Regions from separate parts of the Agrobacterium sp. CG160-95 genome, predicted to be linked through region 2. Evidence: riboswitches for the same ligand, from Rfam matches in the RefSeq annotation. Region 2 holds a riboswitch; each other region holds the start of a gene.
The links. Region 2 has a riboswitch for cobalamin ahead of bluB (5,6-dimethylbenzimidazole synthase). Riboswitches for the same ligand answer to the same signal wherever they lie in the genome.

Region 1 (4,267 bases), on a different contig from region 2:
GCCGAAACCGAGATCAGCACCGCATAGACCCGGCGCACCGGAATACCGAGCGAAGCTGCTGCCTGACCGCCGAAAGCGAAAGCATCAAGCGCGCGTGCGTACCAGAGGCACACCCCTAGACCCGCAATACTGACCGGCAAAGCCAGCCAGACATCCGGCCAGCGCACGCCCGAAAGATTGCCCAGCAGCCAGAACATGATGCCGCGCGCCTGTTCGGCATTGGCGGATTTGGTGACGATGAACGACGTCATGGCGTTGAACAGTTGCGAACCGGCGACCCCCGCCAAGATGATGGCGCTGTTGCCGTGCCCTGCCCGCACCGCCAGAAGGCTGACAAGCGAAAAAGCCACAAAAGCCCCGATCAGGGCGCCGGCCGGCATCGTCAGGAACCCCGCCCCGAAGCCCAGAAGCGCCACGGCCACGGCCCCGGTTGAGGCGCCTGCGGAAATACCGAGGATATAGGGATCGGCGAGCGGGTTGCGCAGAAGTGATTGAAGCACCGCACCGGCCAGCGCCAGCGAGGCGCCACAGCACGCGGCAACAACGGCGCGGCTGAGGCGGTAACTCCAGACGATGCCCTCATCCAGCGGCTCCAGCGGATAACCCGCATGGAAGACACGATTGGCAATGGTCTTTGCCACCACGTCGAACGGAATGGCAGTCTCGCCGATGGCCGCACCGGCCATCAGTGCGACGAGCAGCAGGGCGAGTGCGGCAAAAGCCAGACCCGCCCTGCCGAGATTGACGGAAAGACCGTTCACTTGGCGAGACCGGCTGTGGAAATCGCCTCGGCCAGCGTTTCAATGCCTTCGATCGTGCGGATGGTCGGGTTCATCGCCTGCGCGTCCATTTCGAAGACATGGGCCGCCTTGACGGCGGGCATGATGCTGGCAACCGGATCGGTAGCGAGGAACTTGAGCTTGACGGCGACATCATCGGCGGGGAAACGCCGGCGGTCCATCTTGCCGGCAACGATCACGGACGGATTGGCCTTGGCGATGGTTTCCCAGCCAACAGTCGGCCATTCCTCATCGCTTTCGATAACGTTCTTCAGTCCGAGCGCGGACATGATGTAACCCGGCGCACCATTGCGGCCCGCCACGTAAGGATCGATATCCAACTCGGCGCTGGAGAACCAGAAGACTGCTGAAATCTTGCCATTCGCCGAAGCGATCTTGGCGCGGGCGGCTTCCTCACGCTTTTTCAGGTCGGCAACGACTTCCTCGCCGCGATCTTGCACGTTGAAAATTTTCGCAAGGTCGCGGACCTCCTGGTAGATCAGGTCCATGGTGAAAACGGACTTGCGCACGCCGTCGCCGCCGCCGGAATTGTCCTTGCCCATGCAATCGGCAGGGGAGGTATAAACGGGAATACCGAGTTCGGCGAATTGCTCCGGTGTTCCGACAACGCCTTCGGGACCGATCTGCCACTGGAACTGCGTCGTCACGAGGTCCGGCCTCTTGCCAACCACCGCCTCGAAGCTCGGATCATTGTCGGCAAGCCGCTCCACCTTGGCATTGGCGTCTTCGTAACCCTTCAGAACCGGGCCGATCCACAGCGCCGTGCCTACCACCTTGTCGGCCACGCCGAGCAGATAGAGAACCTCGGTCGTGCTCTGGCCGACCGATACTGTGCGGGCGGGCGCCTGCTTGAAGGTGATTTCGTGGCCGCAGCTATTGATCGTCAGCGGATAGGTGGTTTCGGCAGCCTGAGCGGCACCGGCGGGCAAGGCCGCTAATGCGACAGCCAGAAGACCGGCGGAAACCGGCAGGCGTTTGAAATGAAACATATGTTCTCCAGTCTAAATAAAGTGGCGTGATCCGCAGGCCGCGCGTCAAAACGCGTAGTGACAGAGCGACAACAAGTGTGGAGATGGAGAACGGGACTCTAAATACGTTTCCGCGGACGGAAAGGTCATAATCAGCTCCTCTTCCGGGCATCCCCGCCCGTAACGATGGTCAATATTATGACGGCAGGTCTCCTGGCTCACGAATATGCGCCGTTCATCTGCCTTCCCGCACCTTGAAGGGTGCAGTGGCATGACGCGTTTCAGGCGTCACGAGGATGAGCGGCAATCCGCTTACAGTTGCGGGGGCAGCCACGGCATTGGGCGATAGAAATCACCCGCACCATGTTCCCTATTAATCCCTTTGCCCTTCGGCTTCAGGAACCGTCGCTTTCTGACATAAGGGGCAAGCGCCGGGGCGTCAATTGCGATAGTGCTGCAGCTCAGCACAAAGACGGACCCGCCAACGCGAAAATTTTTGTAGCGCCGGAAGGCGCCGGTTGCGGCGCGTCTTTGGACATCGTGGTAAGGGTTTCAATCACCACCAGCCCGGATTGCGCAATAAAATCAATAAAGAGATTGTTGTCGCTGATGGTGTCGAGACGCACCAGCTCATCGTCCAGATCGGTAAAATGCCGCCTCACAAGCGCAATCGCATCCATGTCCGCACCCGCAACGACCGGACCGATAATGTGGCCCCGCCCCGCCGCACGGCGCAGCGCAAAAGCGGTAAGACGGTCCGCCTCAAACACACCGTAACCCGCATTCTGCGTCAAAAGTCGCTGTAAAACGTTCCGGCGCGAAACGCCAAAAGCCGCCCGGTCTAGTTCCACCACATCAGTCAGATGATCTGCGGATAACGGCTCTATTCGTTGTTTTCTGCCGGGCGGCGGTATCTCGAAAAGGCAATTCGCCCTTCCCCGGAACAGATATACTTTTTCCGTATCACCGGCAAAACCCAACCTTGAAAACAACCGCCGCGACGCTCCCGTCGCGTTCAACCGCAGGGAGACAGTGGGGAATTTCGCGACAAGTTTCTGCACAAGCCATGGTGCTACGCCCTGCCCCTGCAAACGGGGGGAAACAATGACCATGCCAAGCGTCGCAAACCCCTGATCATAGGGAAAGAGCATCGCGGTTGCGACAACACGGTCGATCTCATCGAGCGCAGCGAGACCCACGCCGCATTGCCGCAGAAAACACCATTCATTCGCGTGATATCGCCATCCGACGGCCATGGAGAGTGCATGCAGATGATCGGCATCCACGTCCGCGATATCCACGGTCCGCAGCTCGAAACTATCGACTTTGAGCAGGTCCATAACCAACGGCCCTCATCCCCTACGGCTCACAACCTTCATCCGGTCCCGGCCTAGCCCACGACATCCGACGGTAGCCGGTTACGCCAGCACGAATTTTCTGAAAGCACTGGAAGGTCACAACAATCTACCGAAATCATTCGCATTTCAGCAGATAAACGTGGCAGGCCATTCTAAGCTTTCGGGATGACAATCCGGTCAGCGGAGACGACCATTGAACGCAATCGAAATCCTTGAGCGTCTCGTCGGTTTCCCGTCGGTCGTTGGAACCGCCAATGGCGATATTGCCGGCTGGATCGCCGATTATCTTGAAAGCCACGGCGCGAAAGTATCGCTGCTTGCGGGACCGGAGGGCGACCGCGCCAATCTCTTCGCCACCTTCGGCCCGGCCGATCGCGCCGGCTATGTTTTGTCCGGCCATATGGATGTCGTACCCGCCAGCGAGCCGGAATGGTCTTCCGATCCCTTTACACTGCGGGCGGAAAATGATCGTCTCTACGGGCGCGGAACCACCGACATGAAGGGTTTTCTGGCCACGGTTCTCGCCGCGGCGCCTGCATTTTCGCGCATGGCGCTGAAACGTCCCGTGCATATCGCCTTTTCCTATGACGAAGAGGCGGGTTGCCGTGGCGTTCCGCATCTTCTCGCCAGATTGCCTGAACTGTGCGCCGCACCGGCGGGCGCAATTATCGGCGAACCGAGCAATATGCGGGCGGTTCGTGCACACAAGGGCAAAGCAGCAGCTCGCATTACCATCCGTGGCCGTTCCGGCCATTCGTCCCGCCCTGATCAGGGGGTGAATGCCATTCACCTGATGACCGGCATCATGGCAAAGGCCGTGGAGACGGCACATGAGCTGACGAAAGGCCCCTTTGAAGCGACTTTCGAGCCGCCCTATTCCTCGCTGCAGATCGGCACGATGAAGGGCGGCCAGGCGATCAACATCATCCCCGATTTCTCGGCCATCGAGCTGGAAGCGCGGGCGATTTCCGGCATATCGCCGCTTGAACTGCTCGGGCCGATTCGCGCAAGCGTCGAGGTTCTTGCAGCAAAGGGTGTCGATATCGAGTGGACGCCTATGAGCGATTATCCGGCGCTTTCGCTTGCAGCCAATGCTCCCCTTGTTCTGTTTCTGGAGGAATTGACCGGCACCCCCTGTCTC
Region 2 (4,267 bases):
ATTGCCGAACCGGTGGATGGGTTCCTGTCGGCGCTTTCGGAAATGTTCGAAGGCACGGAAGAAGGCATTACCGAAGAAAACCTGCAGAGCCGAACACGCGGCACCATTCTCATGGCTGTTTCCAACAAGTTCGGCTCGATGGTGGTGACAACAGGCAACAAGTCGGAAATGTCGGTGGGGTATGCGACGCTTTATGGCGACATGAATGGCGGTTTCAATCCCATCAAGGACCTCTACAAGATGCAGGTCTACGCCATCTCCAGCTGGCGCAATTCCCATGTGCCGCCCGGCGCGCTCGGGCCGTCCGGCGAAGTGATCCCCGCCAATATCATCTCCAAGGCGCCATCCGCCGAATTGCGACCCAACCAAACAGACCAGGATTCGCTGCCGCCCTATCCGGTGCTGGACGATATTCTGGAGTGCCTGGTGGAAAAGGAAATGTCGGTCGAGGAAATCCTCGCGCGTGGCCATGATATCGCGACGGTGCACCGGATCGAGCATCTGCTCTATCTCGCCGAATACAAACGCCGCCAATCCGCGCCCGGGGTGAAGATCACCAAGAAGAACTTCGGCCGCGATCGCCGTTATCCGATTACCAACCGGTTCAGGGACAGGTAGTCGAAGGAGGGCATGGAGGGAGCTTGCTGGACCCCGAATCTAGTTCGGGGTGACGGAGTGCGGATGCTGCGGCTTCGCCATATATCGATGGCGAAGAAGCATCCTTTTCCTCCAACGGCGCGGACACGCCGCGCCGTCTCCCTATCTCGTTAAATAACCTGCCCCACATCGATGCGGTTACCATCCGGGTCTTCGAAAACGAAGGCCCGCAGGCCATAATCCTTGTCCTGCAGACTTTTGATGATGCGAAGCCCGTGGCTTTTGCAAAGCGCATGCAGCGCGTCGGCGTCGCTGACCAGCATATGCGCCACATTGAAGGGGGCCGGTTTGTGCGTTGACTGCAATGTCAGGTGCAACTCGGCGTTACCTTGTTTCAGGATCATGAAACCGACAGGGTTGCCGTTTTCGAAGGTCTTTTCGAAGCCCAGCACACGGACATAAAAGTCATGGGCCTTCTCGATATTCTTGACAGGAAGCATTGCGGCGATCCGACCGAAGCGGATGCCGTGATCGGCGATGGTGTTCATCGCGGAACCTCGGATCTGGGAGAAACGGGCAGGGGTGCGGGCGGTGCCGGAACGCTGCTGTTTTTTCCTATTTGAATTTGCAGGGCGGTGCCTGCGGCAATAGGATCATAATTACGGCGGTGGCGGATGCAAACGGAATGGTTGTGCCATTCAACGCTCCACGCCAGACGATCGACAGGCCCGGGAGGCAGCATGCGCAGTTCCATCGAAATCTTCAACATCCGCACTCGGCAGATGCGGGTGGTCTGGCAGACGCCGGAGCTGTTCGAGGCTCCGAACTGGTCGCCGGACGGGAAATACCTGCTTCTGAACTGCGACGGTCTGCTTTATCGCCTGTCACTTGCCGGCGACCCTTCGCCTGAAAAGGTCGATACTGGCTTTGCGACAATCTGCAACAATGACCACGGCATTTCGCCTGACGGTTCGCTTTATGCCATTTCCGACAAGGTGGAGTTCGGCAAGAGTGCCATCTATCTGCTGCCTTCGACGGGCGGAACGCCGCGGCTGATGACTAAGAACCTTCCGTCCTACTGGCACGGCTGGTCGCCGGACGGGAAAGGTTTCGCCTATTGCGGCATTCGCGATCAGGTTTTCGATATTTATTCCATGGACATAGACAGCGGCGTTGAGACACGCCTTACCCATGGTGAGGGCCGCAATGACGGGCCGGATTATTCGCCGGATGGAGAATGGATCTATTTCAACTCCAGCCGCACCGGCCAGATGCAGATCTGGCGCGTGCGGGTGGATGGCTCGGCCGTCGAGCGTATCACCGACAGCGCCTACGGCGACTGGTTCCCGCATCCGTCCCCCAGCGGTGACAAGGTCGTCTTCGTCTCCTACGACGCCGATGTCTTCGACCATCCGCGCGACCTTAACGTGCGCGTGCGGCTGATGGATATGGATGGCGGTAATGCCGAAACGCTGTTTGACCTTTTCGGCGGGCAGGGAACGATGAATTCGCCCAACTGGTCACCGGACGGGGATGAGTTCGCTTATGTGCGGTATTTTCCCGTTGGGTGATGCGGTAGGGAGTGCTTCAGCCGGCGCGCTTCTGCGCGGCGGCTGAAGGCCGCAATACGCCGGTGAGGTGGCCACGGTCACATTGCCGCATCGCTGCGCAAGATACTTGTATTTGCAATCTTTGTTGCTCATAAGCTTCTTCGTCAGGTGCCTGCCCTTTAGGGCGGGAGAATCGGGAATCCGGTGCAAGACCGGAACGTGCCCAGCGCTGTGAGGCGGATGCCCTTTTTCTTGATGCCACTGAATCCATTCGGGAAGGCGAAAGTGGGCGGATGAAGCCGAGTCAGAAGACCGGCCTGACAGGATAGACCAGACCGCGTGGACGGCGGCAGGTTGTTGCAGCAGCGCGTCGTGCAGGCGAAAACCGGAGCCGGTTTTCGTGGCGGCGCGCCAGCATTGTTGGGGATAGACGATGCCGACCGATCCACTCGCGACCAGTTCGCTCGACGCCGATGCATTCGATCACGCGCTTTCGCCCGCCTACCCGTTTTCCGAGGGGGAGCGAGAGGCGATCTACCGTGCCATCGAAACCCGCCGTGATGTGCGCGACCAGTTCCTTCCGGATCCATTGCCGGAAGATGTGGTCGAGCGCTTGCTGAAGGCGGCGCATTCCGCGCCCTCGGTCGGTTTCATGCAGCCGTGGAATTTCACGCTCGTCACTGACGGTGCGGTCAGGCAGGCAGCCTGGGTTGCCTTCAGCCGCGCCAATGGCGAGGCGACGGCGATGTTCGAGGGGGAGCAGCAGGCGCTTTACCGCAGCCTCAAGCTTGAGGGCATCCGCAAGGCGCCGCTCAGCATCTGCGTCACCTGCGATCCGACGCGTGGCGGCAAGGTGGTGCTGGGCCGTACCCACAATCCGCGCACCGATGTCTATTCCACCGTCTGCGCCATCCAGAACCTCTGGCTTGCAGCGCGCGCCGAAGGCATCGGCGTCGGCTGGGTCAGCATTTTCCACGATAGCGACATTCGGACCATTCTGGAAATCCCGGACCACATCGAGATCGTCGCCTGGCTATGCCTCGGCCGCGTCGATACACTTTATACCGAGCCGGAACTGGCGGTGAAGGGTTGGCGCCAGCGCGTGCCGCTGGAGGAGCTGGTGTTTCGCAATCGCTGGGGCGGGCGGTAAAGAGAACACGCGACCGCCTTGTGAGTGAGATAGAGCGTTGCCAACTCCATACCGCGTGCTTGATGGGAGCTATTGCTGCGGCTGAATGCCCTTCAGCGCCGGGTTCTTCAGGTCGATCCGGCCTGTCTGGTCGGGCAGGAATTTAGGGCCGATGACGCGGACCCTGCTGTTGTTCGGGTCATAGTCGCGTTCCGGAACCGGTTGTTCCGGCGGCTTTGCGGCCTGCTGCAGTTCGGTGGGTTTTTTGGGGGTGTCACCTTGCGGTGGTGGAATGGTCGTGATGCTGGAATAGGGTTTCTCAGCTTCCGGCCGCGCAGCCTCCTGCTGCTTCATCTCCTCGTGATAGGCGGCCATGTTGCAGGCGCAGCCTGGGGCTTTCGTTGAGGCATTTCGATAAGCAAAGGCGGTCGGCAGGTCCTTATAGGGCTTTCCTGTTTCAGCCGAGACCATGTCAGCCGTTTCCTGCTCCGTCATGGAGTGGAAATAAAGCTCCGTCTGCGTACCCGGACACATTTTCTGGCATTGTTCGGCCTGCGCACGGAAATCGAGCGGCGAGGCATTGGAAGCGATGGGGAAAAACGAGCCGTCGCAGGTGCGCACGCACAGCGTCCTGAGCCCGCCCTCCGCAGCGGCATTGGGGTAGGTCGAAAGCCCTGCCTGTCCCGGCGGGTTGCCCTGTTCGCCGAAGGCGTCGGGGTAACGTGTCACATCGGGTGCCGTCGGCTGGCGCGCTTCCGTTTCCGGAATGGCGCTGCAGCCATTGGCGTCGAGTGCGGCGAGAATGCGCTGGCGTCTGATGTCGCCATCATCGCTGCCCTGGGCCGCCATGGCATAGTCGCGGTCACGGATGATGGCATCGCGTTCGCTCTGCGCATCCGCCATCGCGTCGCTGATCTCCGCGCAGAGTTCGGCATTCGGGCTGCCATAAACGGTGACGCTTGCGGATGAACAGCCGTAACGGCGCAGATCG
Region 3 (4,267 bases), on a different contig from region 2:
CATATGACGCGCTTGATCCTGCTAACATCGATGCGCTCGCCATTCCCGGCGGCCTTAGCTGGGAAAAGGGAACGGCTGTCGATCTTGGCGGGCTGGTACAGCGGTTTCGCGAGAAGGGCCGACTGGTTGCCGGCATCTGCGCGGCTGCCAGCGCGCTTGCAGGCACGGGCGCCCTTGATGACGTCGCCCATACCGGCAATTCGCTCGCCTCTCACAAGGCCTCTCCGTCCTATCGCGGCGAAGCGCTCTATCGCGACCAGCCGAAGGCGGTCAGCGATGGCGGCATCGTAACCGCAGCCGGCAGTGCACCGGTCAGTTTCGCAGTGGAAATTCTGAAACACCTCGGCCTCTTTGGTCCGGAAGCCGAGGCGGAACTTGGAATTTTTGCGGCGAACACCGGTGAAGCTCACCTTGGTGTCGAGAGTTTTGCGGATCCTCCCACCCTCATTCCTGTGCTTGTCACAGGAATGAGGGTGGTGGAGAAGTTAAGCCGCGAGACCATCACAAATCACCCCTGATCAAGCACCCGGCAGACACGGGGCGCGACATCCCCGCACTCCCCCGCAATCGCACGGCGGATATCGCGGCTGTTGAGATGCAGACTGCGACCGGCCGGTAAAGCCGAGCGTTTTATCTTGGCAAGGGCTGCGGCCGTAAAGGCAGCCTCATTGTCATGAAAATAGGCGAGCGCCGCTTCCCGTTCCGGGCTGACGACGAGGACTGCCTTGAAGGCAAGGCGGTGCACGGCGCAGAAAGCGCCGTGACCGGGAACGGCAAAACGCAGCGCGTCGAGTTCCTCACTCCATTCGGCTGCGTCCTGCATGGTTTCAAGCCTGCTGGAAGCGCTTCAGGAAAAACGCGCTCAATGTTCCGAGCAAGGCCCAGAAGACAAAGCTGGTCACGGCGGCGGCAACGATGAACTGTCGTTCCAGCGGCAGCGGTGCCAGCGCATGTTCACCTTCCGGCGGCAGGGGCGCGCCCACCACATGTGGTGCAACGATCAACACCAGTGCGAGCACGATTGCCCAGGGTTCGCGGCGGAATGCGATCAGCGCAATGCCGCCTGCGGTCGCCGCAACCGTCGAAAGCCACCAGATTTGACGCGCCTCAAGCGCGGCCGCCGGGCTGCCCGGTAGTTCCGGCGGCAGGCCGATCATCGGCGCAAGCATGACGGCGGCAAAACCGGCCACACCCCACAAAAGGCCTTCGCGCCAGCCGGCATCGGTGCCGCGTAGCGAGATGAGGCCGGTGAGCACCAGTGCATAACCGATGGCGGTCAGCACGTTGGCGGCGACCGTATAGGCGGTGCGCTCGAGGCCGTCGGCCGGAGACCAGGCTTCCTCGTTATGTTCGTGCGCGGGAACGGCAGCGCCGGTCGTGGCCGGAGCATCGTGGCTGTGGGGCGCTTCGCCACCCGCATTTTCATAGGTTTCCGCCTTCAGGATCAGCGGCGTGGTGCCGAAAGCCTGCATGGCCGAAACGGCGAAGCCGCCAACGATGCCGACGAGGACGGCGGTAAAAACGATATTGCGAAAGAACGACATGCTTTTTCCCTCAATGGCAAGGGAAAGCATTGGCATGACGTGTGTCATGCGCAGCGTTGTGAACGGCTTCCACATGCGAAAAGCCGACAAAACCGACGACGAACAGACCAAGCACGATCGCCGTCAGCGATTGCGCCAAGCTCCCCGTTTTTGCTGAAACGGCGGCATTTACCGTATTCTGGTTGATGGACATGGTGACCCCTCTTACGGCGCGACCCCGCGCCTTTAGACGCGGCGGAACGGCAAACGCCGTACAGCCGCATGCGATACACTTCACCACGGGGATACGAGACTGACACAGGGCGGCACGTTCAAGCACCACCACCCTGAAATTCCGCTCTTCCGGACACCCCGCCGGCATGGACATTTCCGTGATGGCAGGTCTCCTGGCTTACGGGTCAAAACCTGAAACACCTTCCCGGCATTGCCCTCGCCCATATCCGGCGAGATGCTTACCAGTGGCATTTCGTTTCAGGCTCTCCGCTCACAGTTGCGGGGGCAGCCACGAATGAGGATGTCTCCCTATCGTGTTCCCTTTTCACCTTCCGGAACGCCCGGAAGGAACCATCACAGGATCGTTATCCGATGGGTGTGGGTGGGAGTCAATGGCAGGCCGGCGTGAGAATCGCGCGCCGTGGCTGGATGCCGGATCAAGTCCGGCATGACGGCAAAGGGCTACCGTGCCGGGATGGCCTTCAGATAGGCGGCGATCGCATTGCGGTCATCAGCCGTCAGATGCGCCATATTCTGCTGCACCTTGACCATGGAGCCGCCGACGCTGTCGAATTCCGGGGTGAAGCCGGTTTCCAGATAGTTGGCAATATCGGCCGCCTCCCAGCTTCCGACGCTCTGCGAGCCGGGGGTAATATCGGGAATGCGGCCCTCGCCTTCGGGATTTGGACCACCGGCCAGCCATTTGCCATCGAGAAAACCACCAAGCGCATTGCGCGGCGTGTGACATTCGCCGCAATGGCCCGGGCCTTCCACCAGATATTGGCCGCGCAGCAATTCGGCATTGGCATCGGCAAGCTCGACGCGGGGTGGCGCGGATGTATCGAAATAGAGGAATTTCCAGCCGCCCAATGCCATGCGCATGTTGAAGGGGAACGGCAGTTCGTGATCCGGCACGTCATTCTGGCTGGCGGGCAGAACCCGCAGATAACCGAAGAGGTCGTTGATGTCCTTCTGCGTCATGCGGGCATAGGAGGCGTAAGGGAAGGACGGGTAGAGATGTTCGCCGTTCTTGCCGACGCCGCGCGTCATCGCATCGCCGAATTCCGAAAGCGTCCAGCCGCCAATGCCATGCTGCGGATCGGAGGAAATATTGGGCACATGGAAGGTGCCGAAGGGGCTTTTCAACGCTTGCCCGCCCGAAAGCGTCAAAAGCGCATCGCCCTTGGCATCTGGTGCCGCATGGCAACTTGCGCAGCCGCCCGCCCAGAACAGCGTTTCGCCATTGGCAAGGTCCGGCTCGCCAAGGCTCACCCAGTGGCTGGGTGCCTGACGCACAGGCGCGGTGACCCAGGCGAAAATGCCGAAACCGGCAATGGCCGCCACCGCGATCCCGCCCGCGAGCTTCGTCCAAATGGAGGCCATGACCCCTCTCCCCATTATCACCTGATGAGATCAGGCATCATTCCCGCTGAAAAAAACGCCGCCGGGAAGCGGCGTTCTTAATAGGATCACTTCTTTAGACGGTAGGTCTGGTGGCACGCACCACAATCGGCACCGAGGGTCTGCATGGCGGCGGTGACGCCTGCCTGATCGGCGGGAAGGCTGGCGAGGACCTTGTCCGCATCGGCACCGAGCTTGGCGGCCTTGGACTTGAAGTCATCGAAATTTTCCCAGATCGCGGGTGCCGCAGCACTGCCGGTCTCGCTGCCCGGGGGAAACTGGTCGGGGAAAGCCTTGGCGTTGGTGCTGATGGTCGTCACGGCAGCCTTTACGGCTTCGGCGTCATAAGGCTTCTGGCCCTTGGAGATGGCAGCAAGCGCCCCCATGGAGCCGCCGATCTGCTTCATCATGCCTTCACGTTTTTCGACTTCGCCGGCAGCGTAGACCGCTCCGGCGCAAAGACAGCCGAAAAGCATGGCCGCCGCGATGGTTTTCAGTTTCATACATTCTCTCCTTGATTCCGGCAGATGCCGAACGCGCGATAACGGCGCGAGGATGCCCTTTCCGCATGGCGAAAAGAAGTCACATTGCAGTGAATTTCCCCAAGAAAACAGAAGTCTAGGAGAGTGCTTCCCAAAGCGTAACCAGGGCTGCGGCAATCAGCATGAAACCGGCGGCGCGGCCGATGAAAATCGTCGCGGCAGGCGAGGAAACGAGCCATGCCCGGCTTTTATCCGCCGTCAGCGCCAGAGCGCCATAGACCGTGAACTGCGTGATGGCCACCATCGCGCCCATTACCAGACCCTGCATCCAGATTGGACCATAGTCGGGTTTGAGGAATTGCGGATAGATCGCCATCATGAAGAGATAGGCTTTCGGATTGGAAAGGCAGGTGAGCACGGCCCGCCAGAACGCCTTTCTGACAGAGGCGCTCGCCTGCGCTTCATCGCCATTGACGGTAATGGCGCTGCGCATCAGGCCGATGCCGATCCAGACCATGTAAGCGGCGCCGGCGACCAGCAGCGGCAGGAACAGCGACGGCATCCAGGCGGCAAGCATGCCGACGCCCAACGCACCGTAAAGTGAATGCACCATGCCGCCGGCGCTCA
Region 4 (4,267 bases), on a different contig from region 2:
TAAGAGAGATCGTCGTTGAATTCGCTCGCCTCGCTGACCTGTAGAATTTCCGAGCAGAGATTGCTCATGCTGATACGGCCGGCGATCGGATTGGCGCGGTTAACCGTATCCTCGAACATTATATAGGGGTAACCGCTTTCGAACTGGATTTCTGCGATGACTTGGAAGAACTCGCGTGCCTTGATCTTCTTCTTGCGGATGCGGCTGTCGGCGACCATTTCCTGATATTTTTCGCTGACGGAAATCTCGGTAAACGGCACGCCATAGACCCGCTCAACATCATACGGCGAGAACAGGTACATATCCTCGTTGTTTCTCGCGAGTTCGAAGGTGATATCGGGGATCACCACGCCGAGCGAAAGGGTTTTAATGCGGATTTTTTCGTCGGCGTTTTCACGTTTCGTATCGAGGAAACGCATGATGTCGGGGTGATGGGCATGCAGATAGACCGCGCCAGCGCCCTGGCGCGCGCCAAGCTGGTTGGCGTAGGAGAACGAATCTTCCAGCAGCTTCATGACAGGAATCACGCCGGAGGACTGGTTTTCGATCTGTTTGATCGGCGCGCCGGCTTCGCGAATATTGGTCAGGGACAATGCTACGCCACCGCCACGCTTGGAAAGCTGCAATGCTGAATTGATGGACCGGCCGATGCTTTCCATATTGTCTTCCACACGCAGCAGAAAACACGAAACCAGCTCACCGCGGCTTTTCTTGCCGGCGTTGAGAAAGGTCGGGGTTGCCGGCTGGAAGCGGCCGGAAATGATTTCATCCATCAGATCGCGGGCAAGTTGCTCGTCGCCACGCGCCAGAGCCAGCGCCACCATGCAGACGCGGTCCTCATAACGCTCCAGGTAACGCTTTCCGTCGAAAGTCTTCAGCGTATAGGACGTATAATATTTGAAGGCGCCGAGAAATGTCGGAAAACGGAACTTTCTGGCATAGGCCTCGTCGTAGAGGTCACGGACGAAATTGAAGGAATACTGGTCCAGCACCTCCTGTTCGTAATATCCCTCGGTCACGAGATAATCGAGCTTTTCCCTGAGATTATGGAAAAACACCGTGTTTTGATTGACGTGCTGAAGGAAATATTGCCGTGCCGCAAGGCGGTCCTTGTCGAGCTGGATCTTCCCGTTTTCATCGTAGAGGTTCAGCATCGCGTTCAGCGCGTGATAGTCCAGTCCCGCGTCCAGGTGTTTCTGCGCGGCAGTTACTTGTTGTTTGGCATCCGTGTTGCGCACCGCGCTTGAGGTCAGCGTGTCCAAAATCGTTCCAATCCATGATTGACGTTGGCGACATCTTCCTCTGTGCCGAGAAGCTCGAAGCGGTAGAGAAACGGCACCGCGCATTTACGCGACACGATATCTCCGGCGGATGCGAAAGCTGCGCCAAAATTCGTATTTCCCGCCGCTATGACGCCGCGAATGAGATTTCGGTTTGAGGGCTCGTTCAAAAACCGGATAACCGGTTTCGGTACCGCTCCTTTCATGCCGCCGCCCCCATAGGTGGGGGTGACGAGAACATAGGGCTCCGACACGTGAGGAACGTCTTCCTCGGCGCCGAGCGGCAGGCGAAGCAATCGTCGCCCCAGTTTTTGAAGGAAGCGATGAGTGTTCTCAGACCGGCTGGAATAATAGACGATCAGCCCCATCGCATCGCCTCCTCAGCTGATCGAGCCAATCATGTCCGGACGGAAACCCGCCCAATGGCGTTCGCCGGCAACGACCACGGGAACCTGCATGTAACCAAGGCCGCGAACGCGATCGAGGGCATCCGCATCTTCGGAGATATCGACGATCTCGTAGCTGACACCGATGCGGTCAAGCGCACGATAGGTGGCAGTGCACTGGACGCAGGCGGGTTTGCTGTAAACGGTGACGGTCATTGTTTCCTCTTTCGAAGCCGCTTTTACGCACGGCTCAACATTGCCCGCCTGCAATCACAAGCGGGTGGCGATGGTTCTGTCATTCTGGCAAGGCGCGCGGGTGAGGCCGCGTAAGATCTCTGTCTACGCCGACGAGCGTAGAAACTTATAAAAATGCACTGGCATGACTTCACCCCGAAGCTTGTTCTGGAGGGGGCAGAAAAGGGCGCACGCAATTCATTTGCGTCATACACCTTCCTTCCGGACACCCCGCCCGTGGACGTTTTCGCTCAAGGCAGGTCTCCTGACTTACGGGTCAAAACATCCATTCCCACCTTCCCGGAGCTTTTAGCGCCAGTGGCTCAAATCGGAACGATGCTAACCGCTTACAGTTGCGGGGGCAGTTTCGGCATTGCTTCACCATAATGGTGTTACGCACCGAATTCCCGTCTTAGCTCCCGACGCTTGCGAATCGAAAGAACCTTGAACACCACATATAGTATATGATGAATTTTTTTCGTCAATAATTAGACATGCTAAAGCCCCACCCTGTGGATCAAAAAGATTCAACACATGGTCAACAAAGGCTTAACGGTGAATGCTCCATGCCGCCTACGGACGGAAGCAGCGGGTTATTCCCAGATATCGATGCGAATATCGGCGGGGCGGGAGTTCTCAATCACCCGCTTTCCGTTGGGAAGATCATTTTCGAACAGTTTGGCGTGAATCTCGGTCGCATCGAGACCATAGCCCTGCCATCTATCCCGCAGGCGTTCCTCGAGCACCGCAACGGATGGGCCTACGAAGACGGCAAGATCGAAGCTGCCGGAAAGCTTCGTCCACGGCGCCTCGTTCAACAGCAGATAGTTGCCTTCGGCAAGGATGAAGCGTGTTTCTGGCGCGATGGCGCGAGCGGAGGCAATGGCAATTTCGCGGGAGCGGTCAAAAACCGGGACAAGAACTTCCTGCCCGCCCTGACGAACTGCGGAGACGATATCAAGAAAGCCGCGCACGTCGAAGGTCTCCGGTGCGCCTTTTCGCGGCAAGAGCCCCCGTTCTTCGAGAATACCGTTATCCATATGGAAGCCGTCCATGGGCAGGACAGCCGCAGCCTCGCCGCGCGCCAAGAGGGCACCGCACAGGGCATCCGCCAGCGTGGATTTGCCGGCCCCAGGGGGACCGGCAATGGCAATGATAAAACGAGATTTACCCTCTGCCCGCCGAAGAACGTCTTCGACGATCGTTTCAAGCTTCAGCGTCATGCGGCCAGCGTTTCCTTTGGCGCTTCCTTGGCGCCCGTCATGAAGGCGACGGCGTCGGACATGGTATAGTCCTTCGGATTGATGACGCACAAACGCTTGCCCAGCCGATGAATATGAATCCGGTCAGCAACCTCGAAAACATGCGGCATGTTGTGCGAGATGAGAACGATCGGTAGCCCTCGCGCGCGCACATCCAGAATAAGCTCGAGAACGCGGCGGCTTTCCTTGACGCCGAGCGCCGCCGTCGGTTCGTCAAGGATGACGACCTTGGAGCCGAAGGCGGCTGCACGCGCCACCGCAACACCCTGGCGCTGGCCGCCGGAGAGGGTTTCCACCGCCTGATTGATGTTCTGGATCGTCATCAGGCCGAGTTCAGAGAGTTTCTCACGGGCAAACTTTTCCATCGCCGGACGGTCCAGTGCCCTGAACAGGCTTCCCTGAATACCGGGTTTGCGGATTTCACGGCCGAGAAACATATTGTCGGCTATGGACAATGCGGGAGACAGCGCAAGGTTCTGATAAACGGTTTCGATACCAGCCTTGCGCGCCTCGATCGGCGAGCGGAACTGTACCGGCTTGCCTTCCAGCCTGATCTCCCCTTCATCGGGTGTCACCGCACCGGAAATCGCCTTGATGAGAGAGGATTTTCCAGCACCGTTATCACCGATGACAGCGAGGATTTCGCCCGGATAAAGGTCAAAATCGGCATTGTCGAGCGCAGTCACACGACCGTAGCGTTTAACGAGATTGCGTGCTGTGAGGATAGGTTCTTTTGCCATCAGCCTGCTACCTTTCTGATCCACTGGTCGATTGCGACAGCCAAGATGATAAGGACGCCGATCAACAGATAGGTCCATTGTGGGTCTGTTCCGATAAGTCGCAGGCCGAGAGAGAAGACACCGACGATCAGCGCGCCGAAGATCATGCCCATGATCGAGCCGCGTCCGCCAAACAGCGATATGCCGCCGATGACCACTGCGGTGATGGATTCGATGTTGGCGAACTGACCGGCGGTCGGCGATACCGAGCCGATGCGGCCGATGAGAGCCCAGCCCGCGAAGGCGCAGATAAGCCCGGAAAGTGTGTAGACGGTCGTCAGCATGCGCTTGACGTTAACGCCGGCCAGTTCGGCTGCGTCGGGATC

Region 1: it holds a riboswitch for cobalamin, as region 2 does, so the genes downstream of both, ACQZ63_RS08960 (ABC transporter substrate-binding protein) here and bluB (5,6-dimethylbenzimidazole synthase) in region 2, are expected to answer to the same signal.
Region 3: it holds a riboswitch for cobalamin, as region 2 does, so the genes downstream of both, ACQZ63_RS02895 (CbtB domain-containing protein) here and bluB (5,6-dimethylbenzimidazole synthase) in region 2, are expected to answer to the same signal.
Region 4: it holds a riboswitch for cobalamin, as region 2 does, so the genes downstream of both, nrdH (glutaredoxin-like protein NrdH) here and bluB (5,6-dimethylbenzimidazole synthase) in region 2, are expected to answer to the same signal.

The regions. Positions count from the first base shown of each region.
Region 1 covers NZ_JBNWDU010000002.1:490,789-495,055, reverse strand. Annotated here, with positions in the region: gene ACQZ63_RS08965 (FecCD family ABC transporter permease) at 1-761, opposite strand, end outside; gene ACQZ63_RS08960 (ABC transporter substrate-binding protein) at 758-1,789, opposite strand; cobalamin riboswitch at 1,955-2,190, opposite strand; gene ACQZ63_RS08955 (GNAT family N-acetyltransferase) at 2,230-3,108, opposite strand; gene argE (acetylornithine deacetylase) at 3,320-4,267, shown strand, end outside.
Region 2 covers NZ_JBNWDU010000005.1:261,937-266,203, forward strand. Annotated here, with positions in the region: gene ACQZ63_RS18570 (NAD+ synthase) at 1-618, shown strand, start outside; gene ACQZ63_RS18575 (VOC family protein) at 768-1,145, opposite strand; gene ACQZ63_RS18580 (TolB family protein) at 1,338-2,168, shown strand; cobalamin riboswitch at 2,297-2,482, shown strand; gene bluB (5,6-dimethylbenzimidazole synthase) at 2,581-3,297, shown strand; gene ACQZ63_RS18590 (DUF2865 domain-containing protein) at 3,367-4,267, opposite strand, start outside.
Region 3 covers NZ_JBNWDU010000001.1:569,434-573,700, forward strand. Annotated here, with positions in the region: partial or broken gene ACQZ63_RS02880 (type 1 glutamine amidotransferase family protein) at 1-392, shown strand, start outside; gene ACQZ63_RS02885 (hypothetical protein) at 509-823, opposite strand; gene ACQZ63_RS02890 (CbtA family protein) at 828-1,544, opposite strand; gene ACQZ63_RS02895 (CbtB domain-containing protein) at 1,555-1,737, opposite strand; cobalamin riboswitch at 1,904-2,128, opposite strand; gene ACQZ63_RS02900 (c-type cytochrome) at 2,220-3,140, opposite strand; gene ACQZ63_RS02905 (c-type cytochrome) at 3,227-3,661, opposite strand; gene ACQZ63_RS02910 (LysE family translocator) at 3,777-4,267, opposite strand, start outside.
Region 4 covers NZ_JBNWDU010000001.1:1,341,824-1,346,090, forward strand. Annotated here, with positions in the region: gene nrdE (class 1b ribonucleoside-diphosphate reductase subunit alpha) at 1-1,262, opposite strand, end outside; gene nrdI (class Ib ribonucleoside-diphosphate reductase assembly flavoprotein NrdI) at 1,250-1,648, opposite strand; gene nrdH (glutaredoxin-like protein NrdH) at 1,661-1,882, opposite strand; cobalamin riboswitch at 2,139-2,362, opposite strand; gene ACQZ63_RS06675 (nucleoside triphosphate hydrolase) at 2,494-3,123, opposite strand; gene ACQZ63_RS06680 (ATP-binding cassette domain-containing protein) at 3,120-3,902, opposite strand; gene ACQZ63_RS06685 (ABC transporter permease) at 3,902-4,267, opposite strand, start outside.